4 regions of the Yersinia mollaretii ATCC 43969 genome follow, and region 3 is predicted to be linked to each of the others. Evidence: predicted binding sites of a transcription regulator. Region 3 holds the regulator's gene; each other region holds the start of a gene.

Region 1 (7,301 bases), 1.7 Mb from region 3:
TCGTCATAAACGATCTCCATTGCGCGGCCACCCAAGACATACGATGGGCGCACCACCAGCGGATAACCCAGACCGGTTGCTTTCTCTACCGCTTGGTCAATCGTAGCAACAGTGGCGTTCGCGGGCTGTTTCAGGCCCAGACGATTCACCGCCTGTTGGAAACGTTCACGGTCTTCAGCACGGTCAATAGCATCCGGGCTGGTACCAATCACTGGCACACCCGCCGCTTCCAATTCACGGGCCAATTTCAATGGCGTTTGACCACCGTACTGCACGATAACGCCCTGCGGCTTCTCGATACGCACAATTTCCAGCACATCTTCCAGCGTCACTGACTCAAAGTAGAGGCGATCAGAGGTGTCGTAGTCAGTTGAAACCGTTTCTGGGTTGCAGTTCACCATGATGGTTTCGTAACCATCTTCACGCAGCGCCAGTGAGGCGTGTACACAGCAATAGTCGAACTCGATTCCTTGGCCGATGCGGTTCGGACCACCACCCAGTACCATCACTTTCGGACGGTCACTGGTTGGGTTGGACTCACACTCTTCCTCGTAGGTCGAGTACATGTAGGCGGTGTCGGTAGAGAACTCCGCCGCACAGGTGTCCACACGCTTGTAAACCGGATGCAGGCCATGCTTGTAACGCAGTTTGCGTACTTCGCTTTCTGCCGCGCCGACCAATTTCGCCAAACGGGCATCAGCAAAGCCTTTGCGTTTCAGGTGGCGCATAAACTCAGCATTCAGGCCATTAATGCCGCACTCCGCCACACTTTCTTCCAGACGGACCAGCTCTTCAATCTGCACCAAGAACCAGCGATCGACGTTGGTCAGATTGAAAACGCCATCAACCGACATCCCAGCACGGAAGGCATCAGCGATATACCAAATACGGTCAGAACCCGCTTCTTTCAATTCACGACGAATTTTGGTCAGCGCTTCGGGGTCATCCAGACTCACTTTCGGGTCAAAACCTGTCGCGCCCACTTCCAAACCGCGCAGTGCTTTTTGTAGTGATTCCTGTAAAGTGCGGCCAATCGCCATCACTTCGCCGACAGATTTCATCTGCGTGGTCAGGCGGTCATTAGCACCGGCAAATTTTTCGAAGTTAAAGCGAGGAATCTTGGTAACAACGTAGTCAATGGATGGCTCAAAGGAGGCTGGAGTGCGGCCGCCAGTGATGTCATTCATCAACTCATCCAGCGTATAACCTACCGCCAGCTTGGCGGCAATCTTGGCAATCGGGAAACCCGTTGCTTTAGAGGCTAGCGCAGAGGAGCGGGAGACTCGAGGGTTCATTTCAATCACAATCAGACGGCCATTCTTCGGGTTAACCGAGAACTGCACGTTAGATCCCCCCGTCTCTACACCGATTTCACGCAGTACTGCCATCGAGGCATTACGCATGATTTGATACTCTTTGTCGGTGAGTGTTTGAGCAGGAGCCACAGTGATAGAGTCGCCGGTATGGATACCCATCGCATCGAAGTTTTCGATAGCGCAGACAATGATGCAGTTGTCGTTTTTATCGCGAACAACTTCCATCTCATACTCTTTCCAGCCAATCAGTGACTCGTCGATCAGCAACTCTTTGGTTGGCGACAAATCCAGACCGCGTTCGCAAATTTCTTCAAACTCTTCGCGGTTATAGGCGATACCGCCGCCAGTGCCGCCCATGGTAAAGGAGGGGCGGATAATGCAAGGGAAGCCCACATCAGCCGCGACGGCCAGTGCTTCTTCCATGTTATGGGCAATACCGGAACGGGCGGTATCCAGACCAATTTTCTTCATCGCGATATCAAAGCGACGGCGGTCTTCTGCTTTATCAATAGCATCGGCGGTAGCACCAATCATGGTGACGCCAAATTCAGCCAGAACACCTTGGCGCTCCAACTCCAGCGCGCAGTTCAGCGCGGTTTGCCCCCCCATGGTGGGCAAAACGGCGTCTGGGCGCTCTTTCTCGATGATTTTACGCACCACTTCCCAGTGGATCGGCTCGATATAGGTCGCATCAGCCATCTCAGGGTCAGTCATGATAGTCGCGGGGTTTGAGTTCACCAGAATGACGCGGTAACCCTCTTCACGCAGCGCTTTACACGCCTGAGCGCCGGAGTAGTCAAACTCACAAGCTTGACCGATAACGATTGGACCTGCGCCCAGAATCAGGATGCTTTTTATATCTGTACGTTTTGGCATGGTAATCGCTCCTGATTATTTATGAGTGTGGCTAGCGGCAGTGGCGCGATAAGCTTCAATCAGCTCGATAAAGTGATCAAACAGCGGAGCGGCATCATGCGGCCCTGGACTGGCTTCAGGGTGACCTTGGAAGCTGAACGCGGCTTTATCGGTACGATGAATTCCTTGCAGAGAACCATCAAATAGCGAAACGTGCGTCTTACGCAGGTTAGATGGCAATGTGTCTTCATCTACTGCGAAACCGTGGTTCTGTGCCGTTATCATCACGCAATCCGCATCCAAATCTTTCACTGGATGGTTGCCACCGTGGTGACCAAACTTCATTTTTACCGTTTTTGCGCCACTGGCCAGTGCCAGTAATTGGTGGCCCAAGCAGATGCCAAACACCGGAATATCGGTTTCCAGAAAACGCTTAATCGCTGCGATAGCGTAGTCGCATGGCTCAGGATCACCGGGGCCGTTGGACAAGAAAATGCCATCTGGATTCAGCTTCAGCACGTCTTCAGCCGAGGTTTGCGCTGGGACCACCGTCAGGCGACAACCGCGATCCACCAGCATGCGCAGAATATTGCGTTTCACACCATAATCGTAGGCTACGACGTGGAAGGGCAGATCTTCTGGCTGTTTTGCCGCCGGCAAGTCATCTTCCAGTGTCCAGCTGCCTTGCAGCCACTCATAGCTATCCTTGGTGGTCACTTCTTTCGCCAAATCCATCCCTTTCAAGCCGGGGAAAGCTTTCGCTTTTTCCAACGCCAAAGCGGCATCAGATAAGTCACCCACAATAATACAGCCGTTTTGCGCACCTTTTTCACGCAGCAACCGCGTCAGCTTGCGAGTATCGATATCAGCAATCGCAACAATGTTGTGACGCTTGAGATACTCGGCTAAGCCTTCTTCACTGCGGTAGTTGCTGGCGATCAATGGCAGGTCACGAATAACAAGACCTTGGGCGTGTACTGCGGAGGATTCTTCATCGGAGGCATTAGTGCCGACATTGCCGATATGAGGATAAGTAAGAGTAACGATCTGGCGGGAGTAGGAAGGATCAGTGAGGATTTCTTGATAACCGGTCATCGACGTATTGAAGACCACTTCCCCCACTGCCGTACCCTCTGCCCCGATGGCCCGACCGTGAAATTGGGTTCCGTCTTCGAGAACCAATAGCGCTGACTTAATCAAAACACCCTCCAAGGAATAAACAGTCACATTATTTGCATATTAATTCATATCTAGCGATCTAAATCAATGCAAAAACCGCCCTCAAAGCTAATTTTTGGCAAATTGGGCGCATTTTAATGATGAGTGAGGCTCTTGTCTAGCCAAAGTGCCATTTTTTCTCTATTTTTTGCCGTTCTCATCAAAAATAGTGACTTATAGCGACAAAAACACATGCTAACTTAACATAGTAAACGGTTGCGAGGGTAAGTGACTGGGAAATATCCTTCAGAGGAGATGAAAATCAGTGTCGGCGCTTAACGCGGGGATAAAAAGAGATAAAATTGACTAAAAATAGAGATAAATGAAGATTAAATAATAAAATAAGCGTCAAATATGTAATTTCATAAATAAAATAAAAAAGGACAATAAAATATTGCCCTATTATCAAATAATTATGATAAAAACAACCACATCACGGGTTGTGCTTTACACCTTTAAAGTTGGTTCAAATTCAGCACATCTCGCATATCAAACTGACCATTATCATACTCAGACACCCAAATAGCAGATTTAACTGCACCATTGGCAAATGTCATACGACTGGTCGCTTTGTGCGTGATTTCAACTCGTTCACCAATATCAGCAAACATCGCGGTATGTTCGCCGACGATATCTCCGGCTCGCACGGTCGCAAAGCCTATCGTGCCGGGCTTACGCTCGCCAGTGTGGCCTTCACGGCTGTAGACTGCACACTCGTTCAGTGACCAGCCCAATGAATCAGCGATGGCTTCGCCCATGGCGAGAGCCGTACCTGAAGGCGCATCAACTTTATGTCGGTGGTGCGCTTCAATAATTTCGATATCGGTGTAGTCGCCCATCACTTTGGCTGCTTTTTCGAGCAGTTTGAGCACAACATTCACCCCAACACTGAAGTTGGCTGCGAATACAATACCAATATCAGCGGCGGCTGCACTAATGGCCGCTTTGCCTGCATCATCAAAGCCAGTTGTGCCAATAACCATCGCTTTACGGTGCTGACGGCAAATGGCTAAATGTTCCAGCGTACCCTCTGGCCGAGTAAAATCGATCAACACATCAAAATGATCAATTACCTTGGATAAATCATCACTTACAGTAATACCCAACAGACCCGTTCCGGCCAGCTCGCCAGCATCACTTCCCACCAAGGTGGAGCCTACGCGCTCAACTGCCGCCCCCAACACAACGCTCTCTGTCTGGGTAATGGCCTGAATTAATTGTCGGCCCATACGGCCACCCGCGCCGACAACAGCGATACGAATAGTTGAATTATTCATGATTCCTCCTAATGTTGTGTCATCTGCCCTGACAAGGGTTCAGATTAGCCGCCCGCTTTGGACTCTGCCACTCTATTTAATCTGTATTAGAAAAAAATGATATACGCCCGTTTTTATCAGCGATACCACTTAACGGCTGAAATAGCGTTAATTAACCTTAGTCCAGTCTCGCCCAACTCATTCGGCTCAGATGCCTTCGCGCTTAATCTGCTATTTTGCCGTTATTCCGCATATTCATTCAGTTATGGTGCAATATATTTCATCATTCCCATGTATGAGTTCAACCGGATATTGTTGCAGCCATGATAAAAAGCACCGTTTTACCGATAAAAAAAGCAGCCACTCAGGGCTGCTTGATATCAATTAACGAATACGTGCCAAAAAAGAGTAAAAGCGGAATCAATCGATCTGCTTGATATCAACACGTAATTCTTTGGGGACTTCGAAGACAATGCTCTCTTCACGGCCACTGAGTTCAACGGACCCACCCGCGCCGAGTGCCTGCAAACGTGTAATCACTTGCTGCACCAGTACATCCGGTGCAGATGCGCCAGCAGTGACACCAATCTGCGCCGCCCCCTGCAACCACGACTCTTGGATATCAGCCGCAGAGTCAATCAGGTAGGCCGGTTTGCCCATCCGCTGTGCCAACTCGGCTAAACGGTTGGAGTTAGATGAGTTTTTCGAACCGACCACCAACACCACATCAGCATCATTCGCCAAATTGCGCACCGCTTCTTGTCGGTTGGTGGTGGCGTAGCAAATATCATCTTTACGCGGGCCGACAATCTTCGGAAAACGTTTATTTAAAGCATCAATAACCGCAGAGGTATCATCAACGGACAAGGTTGTCTGCGTCATAAAGCATAGATTATTCTCGTCTTTTACCTTCAGCGCCCAGACATCGTCGGGTGACTCAACCAGATACATCCCCCCTTTCGGGTTGCTGTACTGCCCCATCGTCCCTTCCACTTCCGGATGACCCGCATGGCCTATCAGGATAGCTTCTTTACCTTTGCGGCTGGCGCGCGCAACTTCCATGTGCACCTTAGTCACCAACGGACAGGTCGCATCAAACAGCATCGTCAGCTTACGCTCACGCGCTTCTGCGCGAACGGCCTGCGAGACACCGTGGGCCGAGAAAATCAGAATGGAGCCATCAGGCACCTCCGAAATTTCTTCGATAAAGATAGCCCCGCGTTCGCGAAGGCTATCAACCACATAGCGGTTATGGACGACCTCATGCCGCACATAAATTGGCGCGCCATACATCTCGATCGCGCGCTCAACAATACTGATAGCCCGATCAACGCCAGCGCAAAAGCCACGTGGATTAGCCAGCAATATCTGCATGGACAGCCTCCTGTTGGGGGTCAAGCTCCAGCACTTCAATTTCAAAGCTGACGACATGCCCTGCCAACGGGTGATTAAAATCAACAGTAATGGACTCTTCAGCAACCTCTCGCACCACGCCCGGCATTTCACTGCCATCACGAGCGGTAAACAGCATGATGGTGCCAGCATCTGGCACCCCTGTTAGCGCAAAGTCACGCTGCGTGAAATACTGAATCAGATCAGGACTTTCCAAGCCAAATGCATCTTCAGGTTGTAAGGTGAAAGTGTGCTTATCACCCACTTTCAAGCCAATCAACTGCTGTTCCAAGGCATCTGAAAGACTATCATCACCTAAACGAAACAGCGCGGGCTTCCCCTGAATATGGGTTGATTCAGCCGTTGAGCCATCTTCCAGCTTCAGAGTGAAGTGCACCAGTACCGCGCTATTCTCTTGCACAAGAGGCTCTTGCACTTGATAACCACCCTCGGACATATCACTCACCTTTATCAATCGCCGTTTTATCAGCCGGACTCAAGAAGCCTTCAAATATGACCAACGCAGCACCGATACAGATCGCAACATCAGCCAGATTGAATGTCGGGAAGTGCCAGTTATTGACGTAAAAATCGATGAAATCGTTCACTGCGCCATGTACTAAACGGTCAAATAAATTCCCGAGTGCACCACCGATAATTAATGCATAAGCACAGTTTATCAGGCGCTGTTTTGCCGTTGAGCGATACATCATAACCATCAATATGACTGAGATGCCGATGGCTATCCCAGCAAAGAACCAGCGCTGCCAGCCACTTTTATCCGCGAGAAAACTAAATGCCGCGCCATAATTCTGTGCGTAAGTCATATTGAAAAAAGGAATCAGTGATATGGACTCATACAGCGCAAAGTGGGTCATGACCCACTGCTTGCTGCCAAGATCCAAAATCACCACCAGTACCGCCAGCCACAGCCAGCGCAATCCGGTCGAACAAATTGGCTTACTCATTAGGCAAACTTACGCTCTTCACCGTCGCCGGCAACGTTAGTGACACAGCGGCCGCACAGCTCAGCATGTTCCGCTACCAAACCGACGTCTTGAGTGTAATGCCAGCAACGCGGGCACTTCTCACCGTCAGCCTTGTTAAAGGTAATTTTCAGCCCTGCAATCAACTCACTTTGCAGCGCATCATCCCCTGCTTGGGCATAATCTGCGACTTTCGCGGCAGAGGTCAGCAGCACAAAGCGCAACTCATCTTGCAAGCTGTTCAAACGTGCGGCCAATTCCGGCTCTGCGTACAAGGT
Region 2 (7,301 bases), 2.2 Mb from region 3:
TGCATCGGCATCCATCACCTGCTGCTGATAGCGGTGAAGATAGTCAGGCGTCACCGCCGAGTTAGCCCCAGCATTGATGCCAATGACGTTTTCGCCTTCACCGTTGACGAAAATTAGCGCCACACCGGTGGTGGTTCCCGCAACCGCCTCAATAGGCGCGGTATCAATATGATCGCTGGCTAATTGCCGACGCACCCGTTCACCAATATCATCTTCACCCACACAGGCAATAAACGCGATATTCGCCCCACTACGGCCAGCGGCAACAGCCTGATTAGCGCCTTTGCCACCGAAAGCAACGTTATACTGCTTCCCGATCACCGTTTCACCCGGACGCGGAAACTGCTCAATGTTCAGAATATGGTCGGCATTGATGCTGCCGAGGACCACCAGCTTACCTGTTTCCATCGTATTTATTCCTTTGTAGATGACGCCACCGCCCAGATTATCGCGACGGTGGCGTAATGCCCTGCTTTTCTTCTTTTATTGTTTGGTGACTAATTTCAAGTCTACTGGGATAACCGCCGGCACTTTTTCGCCTTTCAACACTTTATCCGCAGTTTGAATGCCAATGACACCAATCTGGTCAGGGCGTTGAGCAATGGTTGCACCCAATTTGCCGCTCTCAACCGCTTTGATACCATCGTCGGTGCCATCAAAACCGACCACTAGCACATCTGTTTTACCCGCAGTTTGCAAAGCGCGCAGTGCGCCCAGTGCCATTTCGTCGTTCTGAGCAAACACGGCCTGCACTGTTGGATGGGCGGTCAGCAAGTTCTGCATGACGTTCAAGCCCTTGGTGCGGTCAAAGTCAGCAGGTTGGCTAGCCAGCAGTTGGAACTTATTTTTTTCCATCGACTGTTTAAAACCTTCGCCACGTTCACGCGCCGCAGAGGCTCCTGCGATCCCTTCCAACTGAATGACTTTGGCATCGCTACCCAATTTCTTGGCAATAAAGTCACCGGCCATTTTGCCGCCGAAACGGTTATCCGATGCCACGTGACTCACTACAGTGCCGGCGTTAGCCAGACGGTCAAGGGTGATGACCGGAATGTTTGCCTGATTAGCCATTTTCACGGCATTACCCACGGCATCAGAGTCAGTTGGGTTAATCAGCAGCAATTTCGTGCCACGAACCGTTAAGTCCTGCACGTTTGCCAGCTCTTTCGCCGGGTTGTTTTGCGAATCCAACACCACTAGGTTGTAGCCCAGTTTATCGGCTTCTTTTTGTGCGCCGTCTTTCATTGAAACAAAGAACGGGTTATTCAGGGTGGAAACCACCAAGGCGATGGTATCTTTTGCCAGTGCGTTTGCACTCACAGTCGCGCTCAATGCAACAACAGAGATCAAGGTAGCCAGTTTCTTCATTTTCATGGTCACAATTCCTGTAGGGAGAGAGGTTATTTGCTGCTTTTGTTATCTACCAATACCGCAAGCAAGATAACCACTGCTTTCACGATCATTTGGTAGTAAGAGGAGACACCCAATAAATTCAAACCGTTATTTAAGAAGCCGAGGATAAGTGCGCCGATTAGAGTGCCGACAATCCGCCCTTTCCCCCCAGCCAGACTGGTACCGCCTAGAACCACGGCTGCTATCGCATCCAGTTCATAGCCTGTACCCGCTGTCGGTTGTGCTGACGACAAGCGCGCCACTTCGATAATCCCTGCCAGTGCCGCTAACAATCCACACAGCGAATAAACAATAATTTTAACTTTATCGACGCTAATACCAGAGAGCCGTGTGGCTGACTCATTACCGCCTAAGGCGTAGATATAGCGGCCCAAGCGGGTGTGGTGCAACATGTACCAAGCCGCAATAAAGACAATCGCCATCAACCAGATAGGGGTCGGAATACCAAAGGGACGACCTATGCCGAACCAGCCAAAGGTGTCGGCCACCTCCGTAAAACCGGTATTGACCGGGCTACCATTGGTGTAAACCATGGTGACGCCGCGCAGCAACAGCATCATGACCAGTGTGGCGATAAACGCCTGCACTTTACCTTTGGCGACAATCACCCCGGTAATCCCGCCAATAAACGCCCCCAATGCCAGTGCCGCCGCGACGGCGACCATAGCATTCACTTCTAAACCCACAATCGAGGCCGCCACCGCACCAGTCAACGCCAGTAATGACCCCACCGACAAATCAATGCCGGAAGTCAGGATAACCAGTGTCATCCCCACCGCCATAATGGCGTTGACGGAAGTTTGCTGAAGAATGTTAAACAGGTTATTCAGGGTGAAAAAGTTTGGACTTAGCGACGAAACCACAGCAATCAGCACCAGCAGCGCAATCAGTGATTTTTGTTCTAATAACCATTCTTTGCTGAACCAGCGTTTTGTCTGGATCGTCTGGGAACTCATATCTGATTACTCCTGCTCACTAAGCTTTTGCTTATCAAAAGATTGCTTGCCGACGGCGGCTGCCATCAACACTTCTTGGGTCGCCTGTTCAATCGAGAACTCGCCGCTTAGCTGGCCTTCATGCATCACGAGAATACGGTCACTCATGCCGAGCACTTCCGGCATTTCTGAGGAGACCAGAATGATGCTCAGCCCTTCTTGCTTGAATTGGTTGATTAACTGGTAGATCTCTTTTTTAGCCCCGACGTCCACCCCACGAGTCGGCTCATCGAGGATCAGTACTTTGGGGCGGGTCATCAAACCGCGTGCAATTGCCACTTTTTGCTGGTTACCGCCGGATAACAAACCAATCGGCTGTTCCATCGAAGGGGTTTTGATATTAAATAAGCGAATAAAATCCGCGACTGCCAGTTGTTCATCCGCGTGCTTAAGCGAACCGCCCGCACGGCTGAAATAACGCAATGCCGTCAAAGACATATTCTCTTTCACGGACATTCCCAGCACCAAACCATCCCGCTTGCGGTCTTCGGAAATATAGACGATGCCGTTTGCCAAACCATCTTGCGGTGAATGGGTCACCACTTCACGGCCATCCAGCATAATGAAGCCAGACTGACGCGGCAGCGCACCATAGATGATTTTCATCAGCTCAGTGCGGCCTGCGCCCATCAACCCCGCCACACCAAGGATCTCGCCGCTGTAGAGGGTGAAACTGACATTTTTCACGCCGGGGCCACATAGCTGTTTGACCTGTAAGCGCTTTTCGCCACGGGGTAAATTCAGGCGCGGGTATTGCTCTTCTAACTTGCGACCCACCATCATCTCAATCAGAGAGTTTTCAGTCAGCTCGTTAACCGGTTTTTCCGCGATAAATTGCCCGTCACGGAACACAGTGACGTCGTCGCAAATCTCAAAAATCTCTTTTAGCCGATGGGAGATATAAACAATGCCGCGACCTTCCGCTTTCAACTCATTAATGACATTAAATAAAGAGGCGGTTTCAGTGTCGGTCAAGGCATCGGTTGGCTCATCCATAATGATGACTTTAGATTCAAAGCTCAGCACTTTGGCGATCTCCACCATCTGCTGATCACCAATAGAAAGTTCACCCACCAGCCGGTGGCTGCTGTAATGAATATTAAGACGCGCTAGCAGTAAATCCGCTTCGGCATACATCTTTTTCCAATCGATGCCGCCAAAGCGATTAACAAACTCGCGCCCTAAAAAGATATTTTCGGCGATGGTTAACTGCGGGATCAGGTTAAGTTCCTGATGGATAATGCCAATGCCCGCTTCCTGCGAGGCTTTTGGGCCATTAAACACCACTTCTTGACCCATAAAATGCTGACTGCCGGCATCTTTACTGTAGATGCCAGTCAGCACTTTCATCATGGTCGATTTTCCGGCCCCATTTTCGCCGACCAGTGCCATCACCCTGCCAGGATAGACACTGAGCGCCGCACCGGAGAGTGCTTTGACGCCGGGAAAGGCTTTATCAATCCCTTTCAGTTGCAGCAAAGGTTGCATAAATGCCTCAGAAGGTTACGCCGGAGCAGAGAATGATGTTAGCAAAGGGGGAACACTCCCCGCTACGAATCACTGCCCGGCTTTGTTTGGTTTGTTCTTTAAAAGCCTCGTGGCTGATATAGCGCAAAACAATTTGGTTTCCCTGATGTTGCTCAAGTTGTGTTAACTGGGCGAGTAACGCTTCATGGAGTTGCGGATTATTTTTAACGATCTCCTCCGCAAGGTACGCACTCTCAACCTGCATTTCTTGCGTCACCACCTCAAGAACCTGGAGGAAACCAGGGACGCCTCGTGTCAGTGCCAGATCGATACGTGTGGTGGTTGCCGGTATGGGCAGCCCCGCATCACCTATCACAACCTGATCGGTATGACCCAGGCGAGAGATAACAGCGGAAATATCAGAATTCAGTAATGCGCCTTTTTTCATTTTCGACTCCAACAGCGAAACGTTTCGCTGATACTGAGTTTAGAAAAATAGCCGCAGAAGGCAAACTCAATTTGATGAAATTGTGATCGCCATCGAAACGTTTCGCTGAACATGTGAAAAGTGGGAATAATAGAAGTGAAAAAGGCCACTATGATTAGCGGCCTTTCAGGTTAAATCTCGACTTGTGTTCCTAGCTCAATCACCCGGTTAGGGGGGATCTCGAATTGATCTGCGGCGCGCAGCGCATTACGGCTGAGGGCAATAAATAGCTTGCCGCGCAGGAACAGATACCATGGTCGTCGCGTCAGAATGAGCGACTCATGGGACATAAAGAACGACGTTTCCATCATCTGGCACGGCAAGCCTTCTAAGCCACAGCGGTGGAAGATCTCCTCTACATTTGGCGTTTCGCGCCAACCATAACTTGCCACCACCCGCCAGAAAGTCGGCGAGAGCTGCTCAATGGTGACCCGCTTCACATTGTGTACGTAAGGGGCATCCTCAGTTCGTAATGTCAGCAGCACCACGCGTTCATGTAGCACTTTGTTATGCTTGAGGTTATGCAACAACGCGAACGGAATCACATTCATTGCCCGCGACATATACACCGCCGTCCCCGTCACTCGCACCGGAGGTGATTTCTCCAATGACGCAATCATCGCTTCCAGTGAATTGCCGTGTTCATGCATACGGCGCAGCAAACCAAAACGCTCGCTTTTCCAAGTGGTCATAATGATAAACATCACGAGACCCAGAGAGAGCGGCAACCAACCGCCGGAGAACAATTTCAAGGCGTTGGCTGAAAACATCGGCACATCGATAATCAGTAAAACCACCAGCAGGCAGCCGACAAAAACGCGATTCCAGTGCCAGTTTTTCAGCGCGACAGTGCAGAACAAAATACTGGTTATTACCATGGTTCCAGTTACCGCGATGCCGTAAGCGGCCGCCAGATTACTGGAGCGCTCGAAGCCGACAATCACCAGAACCACCGCCAGATAGAGTGTCCAGTTGATGACCGGGATATAGATCTGACCCGACTCCATTTCGGAGGTATGGATAATGCGCATCGGTGGCAAGTAGCCTAACCGCACCGCCTGCCGAGTCAGCGAGAACACACCCGATATCACCGCTTGTGAGGCAATCACTGTCGCCAGTGTCGCCAGTATTAATAGTGGGATCAAGGCCCAGTCAGGGGCTAACAGGAAGAAGGGGTTTTTGATGGCTTCCGGGTTTTTCAGCAGTAATGCGCCTTGCCCAAAATAGTTCAGCACCAATGAGGGCAGAACCACGGTAAACCATGCCAATCGGATAGGGAATTTACCAAAATGCCCCATATCAGCATACAGCGCTTCCACGCCAGTGATGGCCAGCACCACCGCGCCGAGGGCATAAAACGACACCGCTTTATATTCAGTAAAGAAGCCTATCGCCCATTTGGGATTCAGCGCAGACAGGACTTCGGGATTCGCAATAATACTGCGTAGCCCCAGCAGGGCGATCGTCAGAAACCATACCAGCATCACTGGGGCGAATAGTTTGCCGACACTACCAGTGCCGTGTTTTTGAATCACAAACAGCAGAGTTAGCACCGCAATAGAGCAGGGGACGATATAGGGATCGAGCGCAGGCGCGGCAATTTCCAACCCTTCGATGGCTGACATGACCGAGATTGCAGGGGTAATGACCACCTCGCCATAAAAGAAGCTGCCGCCAATCAGCCCAAGAATCACCAGTATTGAGGTGGCGCGAGATGAGGTATTACGCCCGGCCAAAGACATTAAAGTTAAAATGCCCCCTTCACCGGCGTTATCTGCACGCATGACATAGGTCAGATATTTAACCGAGACGATCAGGATGAGCATCCAGAAAATCAGCGATAAAAAGCCAAACACTACATCCGGGCGGACATCAAAACCATAATGACCAGAAAAGCACTCTCTCAAGGTATAGAGCGGGCTGGTACCAATATCACCGTAAACCACCCCTATTGCTGCCAGGGTTACCGCCGATAAAGACTGTTTATGTTCTGTGCTCATAATTGATTTCTTTTTGCTAGAACATCCATAACCTGATGTGTGCGTTTAAGAACCGCAATAGTCGGTTCTGTGTCCCTTGACGCCCACCAAAAGGCGCACAGTATGCACGATTTCAATGGATTGCCTACTCTTAAATAAGATGACTACAATAGCTAAAATGGATTCGCCGCAAATCAATGATGAGATAAAAATTCTACTAATCAACGATCTATATCATTAAAGAAAAAGAGGATTTATTTCCCTTTATCAGGTAAAAATCAATCAACTAACGGAACATGTAGAACAATTATGGCGCAATCATCACAATTAGCAGAAAGAATCTCCCGCTTGAGCAGTGCCCTTGAAAGTGGTCTGTATGAGAGACAGGAGGCTATCCGCTTGTGTTTGTTGGCAGCACTCAGTGGTGAGAGTGTCTTCCTGCTCGGCCCACCGGGTATTGCCAAAAGCTTGATTGCTCGCCGCCTGAAATTTGCCTTCCGTAATGCCAGAGCATTTGAATACCTGATGACCCGTTTTTCCACGCCAGAAGAGGTGTTTGGCCCGCTCTCCATTCAGGCGTTGAAAGAAGAGGGGCGCTACCAGCGCATGACGGCGGGTTATCTGCCAGAAGCTGAAATCGTTTTTCTTGATGAGATCTGGAAAGCCGGCCCCGCTATCCTCAATACCTTGCTGACGGCCATTAATGAGCGGCGTTTTCGTAATGGTGATCGGGAGGAGAGTATCCCGATGCGGTTACTGGTCACCGCCTCCAACGAGCTACCGGATGCAGATAGCAGTCTGGAAGCCCTTTATGACCGCATGCTGATCCGCCTTTGGTTGGATCGCGTGCAAGAGAAGCAAAACTTTCGTTCATTGCTGCTCAATCGCCAAGATGAAAACCTTAATCCGGTGGCCGAAAATCTCAGCATCAGTGATGACGAATTTTATCAGTGGCAACCG
Region 3 (7,301 bases):
GCTAGGTGTGGACGATGTTGCCGCGACTTGTGACCAAATTCGTCAGGCGGGTGGAAAAGTCACTCGTGAAGCTGGCCCGGTCAAAGGCGGTAATACCATCATTGCATTTGTCGAAGATCCCGACGGCTACAAAATCGAGTTAATCGAGAATAAGAGCGCCGGACACGGCCTCGGAAACTGATTAACAATAAGGCACCCTCACGGTGCCTTTTTTCTCATCACGATATCCCCCTGCATCCTGCGCCAAAATTTGACATAATGTGTGCTGAATTCGATGAAGATAAGAAACTGATGGCAGATAAAAGTGACCTTAACGCCCTGAGCGGCCGTTTTCGTGGGTATTATCCCGTAGTAATTGATGTTGAAACCGCCGGTTTTAATGCTCAAACCGATGCATTATTAGAAATTGCCGCCGTGACATTGCAGATGAACAAAGAGGGATGGTTGCTGCCGGATGAAACGCTGCATTTTCATGTAGAACCGTTTGAAGGTGCCAATCTACAACCTGAGGCACTGGCGTTTAATGGCATTGACCCGACTAACCCGTTACGTGGCGCAGTCAGTGAACACGATGCCTTACACGCCATTTTTAAAGCGGTTCGTAAAGGGCTCAAGGATCAGGGCTGCAACCGAGCAATTATCGTGGCGCACAATGCCAATTTCGACCATAGCTTTGTGATGGCAGCCGCTGAGCGCGCCAGCTTGAAGCGCAACCCATTCCACCCGTTCGCCACTTTTGATACCGCAGCACTCAGCGGGTTGGTGCTTGGGCAGACCGTGTTGGCAAAAGCATGCCTGACAGCAGGCATTCCATTTGATAGCAGTCAGGCGCATTCGGCCTTGTATGACACAATGCAAACGGCAAAGTTGTTCTGCGAGCTGGTTAATCGCTGGAAGAAATTGGGCGGCTGGCCGATACCGGCGGGAGAGTCCGAGTAACACGGTTTTCATGAGAAAATAGCGGATATATAAAAAAGGTGGCCTGCAGGCCACCTTTTTCGTTTGTTTCACTGTACAACTCGCCTGTTACTCTGCGGCGGGTTGATCTTCTTGTGAACGGTATTTATCTGCGGTCTCTTTCAGCAACTGTTGCAATTCGCCACGCTGATACATTTCCATCAGAATGTCGCAACCGCCGACCAATTCGCCATCAACCCACAGCTGCGGGAATGTCGGCCAGTTGGCATATTTTGGTAGCTCTGCACGAATATCCGGATTTTGCAGGATATCAACATAAGCAAAGCGTTCGCCACAGGCAGATAACGCTTGCACAGCCTGAGCAGAGAAACCGCAGTTTGGCAGCTTCGGTGAGCCCTTCATGTACAGCAGGATTGGGTTTTCTGCTATCTGGCGCTGAATTTTATCAATCGTGGTCATTTATTGCTTCCTCAAGCCATCGAGTGGCTACAAACTTTTACTTAATATAATTATTGCGTACGGTCTATTGTAGCGACTGTCACCACTGGAATAAAACGCCATCTTTTGCAGGGGCTTTTCACTATCAGTGAAGAGTTAAATCTCAGCTACAAATATGTGCCTTAAGAATAACATTTTTGATCCCATCACTTCACTATTATCTTCTTAATGGAATAGCGGGAGGGTGACCAATATAACTTGTTGACGGATGGTTGATTTAAGTCCATTGAAAGCATAAAAAGGCGGCAATTGTGAAGCCATTAACGTTTTCTCACAATATCGATTAGAATACTGTATGTCTTCGCTTTTTTATATCCTGAGTTTCGGCAATACTGTGACTCTTCATATTCATCTTAAGGCTAAGGTTGGTCGCGTTATTATGCGTTTAATACTTACGCTGTTTGTGCTGCTGTTTACTCAGCTATTCTTAAATCTGGCGCATGCGTCGCCGCAGGCACAGGTGTCGGCGGAGCAAAAGAAAGGCCAGATCAGTCAAGCCAGCCCTGATGATCGTAAAAAGCGAAAAGCCGATAAAAGCACCAAAAAAGCGAAAATAGCCAGCGATAAAACGTCCACCAGCAAAACCACCACAAATAAAACAACGGCCAATAATGATAAAAAGAAATTAGCCGCTAATACGACTAAAACGATTAAGAAGAAAGCGCAACAAGTCAGTAAACCCGCGACAAAAAAAACCAGCAGTACCAAAAAGACGAATATTAAAACTGCGGCTAACAAAACAACAGCGGCAGTCAAAAAGAGTCAAAAAGCGGCTTATGGTCGGCATCGAAATAAAACTCAAGGCAAAGCGAGCACCGAACTCGTCGCCAATAATAAAATTAAGCTCAGCCCTGCCCATAAAAAGCGCTATCAACACGCCAAACAAACCGCAATGAGTAAACTGATGAAACAAGTCGGTAAGCCTTATCGCTGGGGTGGCACCTCACCAAATACCGGTTTTGATTGCAGCGGACTGATTTATTACGCCTATAAAGATGTGATCAGAATAAAAATGCCGCGCACCGCTAATGAGATGTATCACTTGCGTGATGCCGCGCCAGTCAAACGGGCTGAATTAGAGAGTGGTGATCTGGTGTTCTTTAATATTGCTAATCGCGGCGTTGCCGATCATGTCGGCGTTTATTTAGGCAACGGCAAATTTATTCAGTCTCCACGCACCGGCGAAGAGATCCGTATTAGTATGCTGGATAACGACTACTGGCAAGATCATTATGTGGGCGCACGTCGCGTGGTCACACCAAAAACTATCCGCTAATCCTTCAACACACATCCGGCGGCGCTGTCGGGTGTGTGTTTCCTTACTCCCCCTATCTCAGTGACGACTCCTGAAGAGTTTGCATTCAATCCCCTTTCTAACCCTATGGTTTTCAATGTCATTCCTGTCGAAAGTTGTTAAGATTAATACCCACAACAAAAATACAACAATTATGCTTTACCCGCTCTTCGCCACATTATGGCCTGCGGCTATTGATGGGATTTGAGGAGCAAACACCCTGAGCAACCCCGAAAGGAGAGAGCTATGTCTTTTGAATTACCGGCATTACCTTATGCGCAAAATGCGCTGGAACCCCACATCTCAGCTGAAACGCTGGAATACCACCACGGAAAACACCACAATACCTATGTGGTTAATCTCAATAGTCTGATTAAAGAGACTGAGTTTGCGGGCAAGACACTGGAAGAGATCGTAAAAACCTCCAGCGGTGGCATCTTCAACAATGCGGCCCAAGTTTGGAACCACACTTTCTACTGGCACTGCCTGTCGCCAAATGGCGGTGGTGAGCCGACGGGTAAAGTGGCCGACGCCATTAATCAGTCATTCGGTTCATTTGCAGAGTTTAAAGCGCAGTTTACCGATGCCGCAGTGAAAAATTTTGGCGCAGGCTGGACTTGGCTGGTTAAAAAAGCAGATGGCACGCTGGCGATTGTCAGTACTTCTAATGCAGCAACCCCTCTGACCACAAATGATAAGCCATTGCTGACCGTCGATGTGTGGGAGCACGCTTATTATATTGATTACCGTAATGCGCGGCCAAAATATCTGGAGAATTTCTGGGCGCTGGTTAACTGGTCATTCGTTGAGAAGAATCTAGCCTGATAAGGCAATAAATGATAGGCGGTGTGTTAGCACATCAGCAGAAATAACTCAGGGCGGGTAAACCGCCCTACTTAATAATTTTACCGGCAAGCGGCTTAATTAATTCATTACCGCCACGAAGCTAAAGGCAATAATCATCGCCAGCGCACCAACAGTCGTAATCAGCGACATTTTCAGATTGGTATCCATAAAAACTCCTTAGCCGGTCAGTTTGTAGTAGGAAAAAGACACAAAGTTACTGTGTTAAATTATCTTCCCACAATTCAGAAAAAAAATCTTGTGCTCATTACGCACTTTATAACTTTGAATACCTCTTCCACTTTGACTCCAGATCAGACAAAATTCGCAGTTCATAACTGCATACCGACTAATAACGTCCAATAAATACTCTCAGACAAGCCGCTGATTCCATTTTCCAGCCCAATAATATGCATCTGTCTGAGTGTTTTCGAGTCTGCAGGCAAACGATTAACATCATACTTACCGACGGTAACAGGTAAGCTTAGGAGTCATTTTTTTATGGCAACGATTAAAGATGTGGCCAAACACGCGGGTGTGTCCACCACCACCGTTTCGCATGTGATTAACAAAACTCGTTTCGTCGCCGAAAATACCAAGGCTGCCGTGTGGGCAGCCATTAAAGAGCTGCATTATTCGCCCAGTGCTGTGGCCCGCAGTTTGAAAGTTAACCACACCAAATCCATTGGCTTATTGGCAACATCCAGCGAAGCGCCCTATTTTGCCGAAGTGATCGAAGCGGTTGAAAACAGCTGTTATAGCAAGGGTTACACGCTGATTTTATGTAACTCTCATAATAATCTGGATAAGCAGAAAGCCTATCTGGCGATGTTGGCACAAAAGCGTGTTGATGGGCTGTTAGTCATGTGTTCAGAATATCCCGAGCAACTGCTGGGGATGCTCGAAGATTATCGCAATATCCCGATGGTGGTGATGGATTGGGGAACGGCACGTGGCGATTTTACTGATTCTATTATTGATAATGCCTTTGAAGGCGGCTATTTGGCTGGCCGTTATCTGATTGAACGCGGTCATCGTGATATAGGCGCGATCCCCGGTCAGTTATCCCGCAATACCGGCGGTGGTCGCCATCAGGGCTTCCTTAAAGCACTGGAGGAGGCCAATATCACGGTGCGTGATGAATGGGTGGTTCAGGGCGATTTTGAACCGGAATCGGGTTATAAAGCCATGCATCAAATTCTGACACAGAAACATCGCCCGACCGCCGTGTTCTGTGGCGGGGATATTATGGCGATGGGCGCAATATGCGCAGCCGATGAGCTGGGCCTGCGAGTGCCGCAGGATATTTCGGTGATCGGGTACGATAATGTGCGTAATGCGCGCTATTTCTCCCCGGCACTCACCACCATTCATCAGCCGAAAGAGCGATTGGGCGAAACGGCCTTTGCGATGCTGCTCGACCGCATTGTCAGCAAACGCGAAGATCCCCAGACCATTGAGGTTCACCCGAAACTGGTCGAACGACGTTCTGTTGCCGATGGTCCGTTCCGCGATTATCGCCGTTAATCCTCTCCCGCCGATAGTACAGGCTGCTATCGGCGGTGATCTCCATCATCATCAGTCACGAGATGATGATAGAGTATCATCTTTCATCCACTCTGCATTTAACGTGACACTGTCACCCAAATACTCAAGCAGCCAAGCCAGTGCGGGCGAATGATTATTCTGCTCCCACGTCAGGCAGCACGGGCTATCCGGCAGCGGTTCCGCCAAGTTTAGCGCCGCCAGTTTCCCCTGCGCAATCAGTGGCGAAACCATATGGGCGGGCACCATGCCAACACATAACCCCTCACACAGGCAGTCGATCCCCGTCACCCAATCCGGAACCACCAGCCGCTGCTGATTATCTAGCGTCCAGGTGTCTCGTTTAGGCAAATTTCGCGCAGTATCTTCGAGGCAAAGTGAGGGATAAGGGCGGAGCTGATCATCGGTCAGCGGCCCGGTTAGCTGAGCTAATGGATGTTTGACACTCACCACACACTGCCAGCTTAAAAATCCCATATCACGAAAAACAAACCGCCCCCCAACAGGCACTGCGCGAGTAGCACCGATGGCCATTTCTGCCTGTCCATCGACCAATGCATCCCAGACACCATTGAATACTTCATAACGTACTCGTAATTCGATATCAGGAAAATGTCGATAAAAATCCAATACTAAGCGGCGACTGCGCTGGGGCTTGACGATTTTATCTATCACGATAGTTAATTCCCCCCGCCAACCATTCGCCACTTGTTGACATTGACGACGGGTGCCATTCATTTTTTTGATGACATCACGTGCTTCTTTGATAAAAACCAGACCTGCGGCGGTTAATTCTACGTCACGATGACGTCGTTCAAACAGCGGCACTGCCAGCCACTCTTCAAGTTGGCGCACGGTATAACTTATCGCCGATGGCACACGGTGCAATTCTTGTGCAGCAGCACTGAAGCTACCGGTACGCGCCACTGCGTCAACCACATCCAGTGAGTATTCGGACCACATTATTTTCTGCCCCTTCAGCTTAATCACTTAGCTATCAAATATTTTGACAGCATGGCGCAAATATTACCGTTTCACAACAGAATCACTCACCGGATAGAATGCCCTCCGCCACAAATTGCCTGCAACAATCTATTTACAACAGCAGCGCCTGCACATTTTCAAATAGAGAATAATAAAGAATGAAAACGACACCTAGCTTCATGTTCTATCTGGCTGGTTTAAGCATGTTGGGTTATCTGGCCACCGACATGTATTTACCCGCCTTTGGGGCCATGCAACAAGAACTGCAAACCTCCGCTGGATCCATCAGTGCTAGCTTGAGCATTTTTCTCGCGGGTTTTGCTATCGCCCAGCTTATCTGGGGGCCGGTATCTGATAAATTAGGCCGTAAGCCGGTGCTGTTAGCCGGACTGGGGTTATTTGCCCTCGGCTGTTTGGGGATTCTGTGGGTGGAAACGGCCACGCAACTATTGATCCTGCGCTTTATTCAGGCGGTGGGGGTCTGTTCTGCGGCCGTGAGCTGGCAAGCCTTGGTGGTGGATCGCTATCGTGACGGTAAAGCCAATCGTGTCTTTGCCACCATTATGCCATTGGTTGCGCTCTCTCCGGCGCTCGCCCCCCTGCTGGGTGCCTGGCTGTTAAACCACTTCAGCTGGCGCTCAATCTTTGTCGTCCTACTGGTCATCACACTGCTGCTACTGATTCCAACCGCACGGCTGAAAGAGCGGAAAAAATCCGTGACCGATAAGGCCGACCAACATAAGACGGCGATCAGTTTCTGGCAGTTGCTAAAATCTCCGGTATTTAGCGGCAATGTGATGATATTCGCCGCATGTAGCGCCGGATTTTTTGCTTGGTTAACCGGTTCACCTTTTATTCTGGGTGACATGGGATATGGCCCTAATGCCATCGGTTTGAGCTATGTTCCACAGACGCTGGCTTTCCTGTTAGGTGGATTCAGTTGCCGTAGCGCACTGACTCGCATTAAAGGGAATACCCTTCTGCCTTGGCTGTTAGCGGGGTATAGCACCAGTATGATCGCGCTCTATCTCATCGCGACCTTGACGACACCCACACTGGTAAGCTTACTTATTCCTTTCTGCATAATGGCGCTTGTGAATGGTGCCTGCTACCCTATTATCGTAGCGAATGCATTACTGCCTTTCCCGGCGAACACGGGCAAGGCCGCAGCGCTGCAAAACACGCTTCAGCTAGGGTTGTGTTTTGTTGCTAGCATGAT
Region 4 (7,301 bases), 1.7 Mb from region 3:
TTCGATCAATAAGGTGTTCTCGACTTCATCCTTACTGCCGGTGCGCCGTCGCAAAGTGCCGATGACCCGTGAGCTGACCTCTTTAAGCAGCTCAGGATCGATATTCTCCTCACTGCTGGCCGCCAGCCGCTCTTCCATCTTGTTCAGACTGACAATCGCCACTTCCGCCGCTGCCGCCCGGGCTAAGCGAATCTCTTCACGGCTGGCACTCTTGTCTGCCATGACCACACCGCGCAGTAACGGCGGCAGGGCAATGACCCCGACGATGACCGACAGCAGGATGACTCCCGTGGCGATAAACACCAATTGATAACGAGAGGGGAAAGCTGAGCCATCGCTCAGGAATAACGGAATCGACAGCACACCTGCCAGCGTAATCGCCCCACGCACCCCCGCGAACGACGCCACCCATAGCTCGCGCGTGGTGTAGTTGCTAAACTCCAGTGGCCGCTTCTTCAGTAAACGCTTACTGAATCTTTTCATCATCCACAGCCAGCTAAAGCGCAGCACCAGCAATGCGCCATAAATGATGGCAACATCCGCAAACAGATTCCAAGTTTGGATGGTCGGGTCCAGCTCCGCCTGCACGATCGAGGTTTCCAGTATCCCCGGCAGTTGCAGGCCCAACAGGATAAACACCATGCCGTTAAACACGAACTCCAGCATCGACCAGACACTGTCAGCACGTAACCGCATTGTCAGTGGGGCATTACGAATCACGCCAGATTGGCTGATGGTCATACCCGCCGCCACGGCGGCCAAGATACCGGAGACGCCAATATGTTCGGCAATCAGGTAAGAGGCAAAAGGTAACAGCAGCAGCAAGACGATTTGTGTCGCCGGGTCATCGCCACTCCAGCGGCTCATCAAGCGCAGCGATTTACTGTAGAGCCAAGTGACCGCAACCCCGGCCAGCAGGCCGCCGATGGCGACTTTCAGGAACTCCAATGTGGCACCGGACACAGTGAATATCATGGTGCCCATTGCCACCGCAATGGCAAACTTCAGCGCCACCAGACCGGAAGCATCGTTCATCAACGCCTCCCCTTCCAGCACGCCCATAATTGATTTCGGTATGCGCCCTTTCCCCACGATACCGGATAGCGCCACGGCATCCGTTGGCGATAATACCGCCGCCAGTGCAAAGGCCGCCACCAGCGGAATACCCGGCACCATCCAGTAGATCAGATAGCCGATACCCACCACGGTGACCAGCACCAAGGCCAGTGCCAGACCCAATATCTCCCGCCCGTGATGAATAAACTCCCGCGTCGGTGTTTTCCAACCATCAGCAAAGAGCAGCGGCGGGATAAACAGCACCAAGAAGAGTTCCGGGTCAAAATCGACATGCAAACCAAAGTGGGGCCAAGCTAACAAGGCACCACAGACAATCTGCATCAATGGGAGGGGGATTTGAAACGGCAACATTCGGGTGACCACGCCGGAGAGCGACACCACCAGAATCAAAATGAGGATTGTAAAAAAGATTTCCATGCTTTCCTTAGACTCAACTCAACACTACCTAACAATCAAACTCGCCCGTCGTCAGGGCCAACGCGTAGCTTTTGATAGTAGATCACTTTTTTATTAAACGGGGAAAAAAACGGTAACAGAGTGCAGGAAAAAACAGAGAAGTGCGGTTATCGCCGCATTGGCACTATTGGGGACAGGGCGTCCCCAATAGTCGTGAGCTTAAATCGCCCAACCGCCTGCATAGAATGCCACCAGCGCAACCGCAATAACCACGGTGCCGATGTTCAGTCTACGCCATTCGCCGGAACAGATACGGCCAATCACCAGTGAGCTGAAGCCCAGCATGATACCGGTCACGATATTACAGGTCAGCACGATAAACACGGCGCAAAGCAGGCCGGACATCGCATCAACAAAATCGTCGAAATCCAGTTTGGACACATTGCTCAACATCAGCAAGCCCACGTACATCAGGGCCGGAGCCGTGGCGTAAGCAGGAACCAAATAGGAGAGCGGCGAGAGGAACAGCATGAACAGGAACAGCACACCGACCACGGTTGCGGTCATACCGGTTTTACCGCCTGCCGCCGTACCCGCCGCAGATTCGATATACACCGCAGCAGGGGCCGCGCCCACTAAACCGGCAAAGATGCTGCTGACGGAGTCAGAGGTCAGCGCTTTGCCGCCGCTGATAATCTGGCCATCTTTATCCAGCAAGTTGGCCTGACCCGCCACCGCGCGGATGGTGCCTGTGGCATCAAACACCGCAGTCATCACCAACGCCAGCACACTTGGCAGCACCACAGGTTTCAGTGCACCCATGATATCGAGGCTGAAAATCAACGAGTCGCCGTTAGCATCCGCCAGACTTGGCATAGCAAACAGCCCTTGATAGGTCACACTAGGGTCAAAAATCAGACCAATCACTGAGATGCCGATAATCACGAGCAGAATGCCACCCGGCACCCGCAGTTTTTCCAAACCGAAAATCACCGCCAGACCCAATAACGTCATAATCACCGGGAAAGAGGTAAATGCGCCCAGCGCCACTGGCAAACCTTCAATCGGGTTTTTGATTACCAAGCCGACACCGTTTGCCGCAATCAGCAGCAGGAACAGGCCGATACCAATGCCGGTGCCGTGCGCCACGCCCATCGGCAAGTTACGCAATATCCATGAGCGGATACCGGTGACGGAGATAATGGTAAACAGTACCCCCATCAGGAATACGGCACCCAGCGCCACAGGAATACTGATGTGTTGGCCCAATACCAAACTGAATGCAGTAAACGCGGTCAATGAGATAGCGCAACCAATCGCCATCGGCAAATTCGCCCACAAGCCCATCAACAGAGAACCTAAGCCCGCCACCAGACAGGTCGCGACAAACACCGCTGTTGGCGGGAAGCCCGCTTTGCCCAACATGCTTGGCACCACGATGACCGAGTAGACCATCGCCAAAAAGGTCGTCAGACCGGCCAGCACTTCTTGGCGTACATTACTGCCACGTTCACTGATCTTGAAAAATGCATCAAGCGAACTTTTTGGCTTTGCTGCCGAGTTCGTTTGAGGATTGGTGCTAGACATGGTTATGTCCCCTGTGTGTGTCATTATAAAGTCGTCAGCAAGCCAAGCGCCCTTTCCCTACGTAATCGTTTCCGTCCCTGCCGATTAACTCATCAATCCCCCCAACGCCAAGATGACGGAGGAAATAGCAATCGATTAGCTGGAAGTGCGCATGACTGAAAAAAAATCGAGATTTAGGGCAGATGTAATTTAAGGCAAACGATTATCTAGCCAACAGCAGTGACTAATCAACACCAGAACGCGACATTTAATGCATTTTTTAACATTAATTTGTCCGTGAGCATCAAATCAATGCCAAACGAAAGTGTGAGCTGACTCACACCCGTTGGCCCTGAGTGAACTTGGATACTAAATAGCCGATAGTCAGCTCTCCAATTTGTAGGCACCGCCCTTCTCAATCGCCTGTTGATAGGCGGGGCGCTGATGAATCCGCACTAAGAAATCTTGCAGTTTCGGGAAGCCCTCAAGGCCGCCACGGCTATTGATCGCTTCGATAGGGAAGCTCATTTGGATATCTGCCGCACTGAAATCACTGCCAGCAAACCACCGATGCTGAGTGAGATGCTGCTCCAGATAGTCGCGGTGCGTGGTAATTTGCTTATTCAGATAATTTTTCTGCACCCCTTCGCCCAATGCCTTGGCAACCGGACGGATTATCCACGGCACTGGCGGCCCACCCAATCGGCTGAAGATCAGCTTCATCACCAGCAGTGGCATCAGTGAACCCTCCGCATAGTGCATCCAGTAGCGAAACTGCTGGCGATCATAATGGCCGGTTGGCTTAAACAGCCCTTGAGCATCATAGGCTTCCTGCAAATATTCGATGATCGCACCGGACTCCGCCAGAGTCAGATCGCCGTCAGTAATGACCGGAGATTTACCCAGCGGATGAATTTTTTTCAGTTCAGGGGGAGCCAACAAGCTACCCGAGTCGCGCTGATAGCGCTTCAACTCATAGGGGACTTGCAACTCTTCGAGCATCCACAAAATACGCTGTGAACGTGAATTATTTAGATGGTGAACAATGACCATAACCAAGCTCCATATGATAGGTAACAGAAAGAGTTACAACGGCAGAGAGATGATTATAGTCGAGTAGGCGTTAACACTTTATTATTCTGCATTATCGTCAAATTACAGTCGTTAGGTTGTATTGGTGAATTACAGCCTATGAGTTGTATTTTGCATTTACAGCTTATTGATAACCCCATACAAAAAACCCAGCTATTACACTGGGTTTTATTGATTTCTCTGTTTTTAAAAACAGGGATCAGAAAGGAATATCGTCGTCGAAATCCATTGGTGGCTCATTGCCGCCTTGCGGCTGTGCTGCTGGCGCAGATTGCGCTGGGCGTGAAGTCTGGCCGCCGCTGAACTGGTTGCCACCTTGTGGCTGCTGAGGTTGACCCCAACCGCCTTGCGCGCCGCCCTCTTGTGAGGCGCCACCCCCTGCCGGAGCACCGCCGCCTTGACGACCACCTAGCATTTGCATGGTGCCGCCAACGTTAACCACAACTTCAGTGGTGTATTTCTCAACACCCGCCTGATCTGTCCACTTACGGGTTTGTAGAGCGCCTTCGATATAGACTTGAGAGCCTTTACGCAGATATTCACCCGCAACTTCAGCCAGTTTGCCGAACAACACCACACGGTGCCATTCCGTCTTCTCTTTCTGCTCGCCGGTTGCTTTATCACGCCAGCTTTCGGAAGTCGCCAGGGTGATATTGGCAACAGCGCCGCCGTTAGGCATGTAGCGGACTTCCGGGTCTTGGCCCAAATTCCCGACCAAAATCACTTTGTTTACGCCTCTGCTGGCCATGTGAACTCTCCTGATGAAGTAAATTTTGTACAGTATAAACGAGTAAGTTTAACACGCTAACCACCAAACGGCACAACAGATCATAACTGCGTAATGCGTTACAGATTTATCGCGTAATCTGTCTTAATTGCACTCAGATACTGGATATCCATTCAGGTTTTTTTGTGTCATAATTATCCGTTTCGTACTGGCTGCGTCCTGTTTTTGGCGTTGTATAGCACACTTTTTTGCTTTTTCTGAAGTGTGCTTTCATAGCAAACGGACGCAGTGAGAGGCTCAGCAAATCCGGGAAATGTTTGAATGGATAATATCGAAGTTCGGGGCGCTCGCACCCATAATCTTAAGAATATCAACCTGATTATCCCACGCGACAAACTGATTGTTGTCACCGGTCTATCGGGTTCAGGCAAGTCCTCACTGGCTTTTGATACCCTGTATGCCGAGGGGCAGCGCCGTTATGTTGAGTCTCTCTCCGCCTATGCGCGCCAATTTCTATCGCTGATGGAAAAACCGGATGTTGACCATATTGAAGGTCTCTCGCCGGCCATCTCCATTGAGCAAAAATCGACCTCCCATAACCCGCGTTCCACTGTGGGGACAATCACTGAAATCCATGATTATCTGCGTTTGCTGTTCGCCCGCGTCGGTGAACCGCGCTGCCCTGATCATGATGTCCCGCTAGCAGCCCAAACCGTCAGCCAGATGGTCGATAACGTCATCAGCCTGCCGGAAGGACGCCGCCTAATGTTACTCGCGCCGGTGGTAAAAGATCGCAAAGGCGAACATACCAAAACGCTGGAAAATCTGGCGATGCAGGGCTACATCCGGGCGCGGATCGACGGTGAGGTTTGTGATCTCTCTGATCCACCGAAATTAGAGCTGCAAAAGAAACACACCATTGAAGTGGTGGTTGATCGCTTCAAAGTGCGTGAAGATCTGGCGCAACGTCTGGCCGAGTCATTTGAAACCGCATTGGAGTTATCCGGCGGGACTGCCGTCGTGGCGGATATGGACGATCCTCACGCCGAAGAGTTGTTATTCTCCGCCAACTTTGCCTGCCCGATTTGTGGCTATAGTATGAGTGAGCTGGAGCCGCGCCTGTTCTCCTTTAACAATCCGGCGGGTGCCTGCCCGACCTGTGATGGCCTTGGCGTGCAGCAATTTTTTGATCCCGACCGTGTGCTGCAAAATCCAGAATTATCTCTGGCGGGTGGCGCTATCCGTGGCTGGGATCGTCGCAACTTCTATTACTTCCAGATGCTACGTTCACTGGCGGATCACTATAAGTTTGATATTGAAGCGCCCTTTAACTCGCTGGATGCCGCAACACAAAAAGCGGTGTTGTACGGTTCCGGCAAAGAGACCATTGAGTTCAAATACATTAACGATCGCGGTGATACCACCGTGCGTCGTCACCCCTTCGAAGGGGTGCTGCACAATATGGAACGCCGCTATAAAGAGACGGAATCCAGTGCGGTGCGCGAAGAGCTGGCGAAATTTATCAGCAATCGCTCCTGTGCCTCGTGTAGCGGCACACGTCTGCGCCGAGAAGCCCGTTATGTCTTTGTCCAAAACACCACATTGCCAGAGATTTCCGAACTGAGCATTGGCCATGCACTGACCTTCTTCCAGAATATGAAATTGAGTGGTCAGCGGGCGCAAATTGCCGAGAAGATACTGAAAGAGATTGGTGATCGGCTGAAGTTTCTGGTGAATGTCGGGCTGAATTATCTGTCATTGTCACGCTCAGCCGAAACCCTCTCCGGTGGCGAGGCACAGCGTATCCGACTCGCCAGCCAGATTGGGGCGGGGTTGGTTGGTGTGATGTATGTGCTGGATGAACCTTCTATTGGCTTACATCAGCGTGATAATGAGCGTTTGCTGGAAACATTGATTCACCTGCGCAATCTGGGTAACACCGTGATTGTGGTGGAGCACGATGAAGATGCGATCCGCGCCGCAGACCATGTGATTGATATCGGCCCCGGTGCCGGTGTGCATGGGGGTGAAGTGGTGGCAGAGGGCACGGTAGATGACATTATGGCCGCGCCAAATTCATTGACCGGCCAGTTCCTCAGCGGCAAGCGAGAAATTGCGATTCCAGCGCAACGGGTCGCGGGTGACCCGAGCAAAGTGTTAAAACTGATTGGTGCCAGCGGCAATAACCTGAAAGATGTCACACTAACACTGCCTGTCGGGCTATTTAGCTGCATTACTGGGGTTTCTGGCTCCGGTAAATCGACGCTGATCAACGATACCTTATACTCCCTTGCCCAAAGCCAGTTGAATGGCGCAACCACCAATGAACCTGCGCCCTACCGCGATATTCAGGGGTTGGAGCATTTCGATAAAGTGATCGATATCGACCAAAGCCCGATTGGCCGGACACCGCGTTCAAACCCAGCGACCTATACCGGCATCT

The links. Region 3 encodes PurR, which represses purine synthesis genes. Its sites were predicted from a motif close to CANGCAAACGTTTGCNTG; they were not measured.
Region 1: carA (glutamine-hydrolyzing carbamoyl-phosphate synthase small subunit) is a predicted target of PurR. The motif match lies at 3,595-3,612, and genes of this name have one in related genera.
Region 2: rbsD (D-ribose pyranase) is a predicted target of PurR. The motif match lies at 4,336-4,353, and genes of this name have one in related genera.
Region 4: HRD69_RS03410 (NCS2 family permease) is a predicted target of PurR. The motif match lies at 3,119-3,136, and genes of this name have one in related genera.

Annotation. Positions count from the first base shown of each region.
Region 1 covers NZ_CP054043.1:1,984,049-1,991,349, reverse strand. Annotated here, with positions in the region: gene carB (carbamoyl-phosphate synthase large subunit) at 1-2,192, opposite strand, end outside; gene carA (glutamine-hydrolyzing carbamoyl-phosphate synthase small subunit) at 2,208-3,371, opposite strand; gene dapB (4-hydroxy-tetrahydrodipicolinate reductase) at 3,845-4,666, opposite strand; gene ispH (4-hydroxy-3-methylbut-2-enyl diphosphate reductase) at 5,066-6,019, opposite strand; gene fkpB (FKBP-type peptidyl-prolyl cis-trans isomerase) at 6,000-6,494, opposite strand; gene lspA (signal peptidase II) at 6,496-7,005, opposite strand; gene ileS (isoleucine--tRNA ligase) at 7,005-7,301, opposite strand, start outside.
Region 2 covers NZ_CP054043.1:1,225,655-1,232,955, forward strand. Annotated here, with positions in the region: gene rbsK (ribokinase) at 1-408, opposite strand, end outside; gene rbsB (ribose ABC transporter substrate-binding protein RbsB) at 484-1,374, opposite strand; gene rbsC (ribose ABC transporter permease) at 1,401-2,369, opposite strand; gene rbsA (ribose ABC transporter ATP-binding protein RbsA) at 2,376-3,896, opposite strand; gene rbsD (D-ribose pyranase) at 3,904-4,323, opposite strand; gene kup (low affinity potassium transporter Kup) at 4,494-6,362, opposite strand; gene ravA (ATPase RavA) at 6,651-7,301, shown strand, end outside.
Region 3 covers NZ_CP054043.1:3,635,344-3,642,644, forward strand. Annotated here, with positions in the region: gene gloA (lactoylglutathione lyase) at 1-181, shown strand, start outside; gene rnt (ribonuclease T) at 292-939, shown strand; gene HRD69_RS16225 (Grx4 family monothiol glutaredoxin) at 1,027-1,377, opposite strand; gene HRD69_RS16230 (C40 family peptidase) at 1,796-2,692, shown strand; gene sodB (superoxide dismutase [Fe]) at 2,957-3,535, shown strand; gene cydH (cytochrome bd-I oxidase subunit CydH) at 3,635-3,724, opposite strand; gene purR (HTH-type transcriptional repressor PurR) at 4,055-5,080, shown strand; gene punR (DNA-binding transcriptional activator PunR) at 5,132-6,061, opposite strand; gene punC (purine nucleoside transporter PunC) at 6,241-7,301, shown strand, end outside.
Region 4 covers NZ_CP054043.1:776,977-784,277, forward strand. Annotated here, with positions in the region: gene HRD69_RS03405 (Na+/H+ antiporter) at 1-1,494, opposite strand, end outside; gene HRD69_RS03410 (NCS2 family permease) at 1,693-3,060, opposite strand; gene HRD69_RS03415 (glutathione S-transferase family protein) at 3,424-4,092, opposite strand; gene ssb1 (single-stranded DNA-binding protein SSB1) at 4,331-4,879, opposite strand; gene uvrA (excinuclease ABC subunit UvrA) at 5,180-7,301, shown strand, end outside.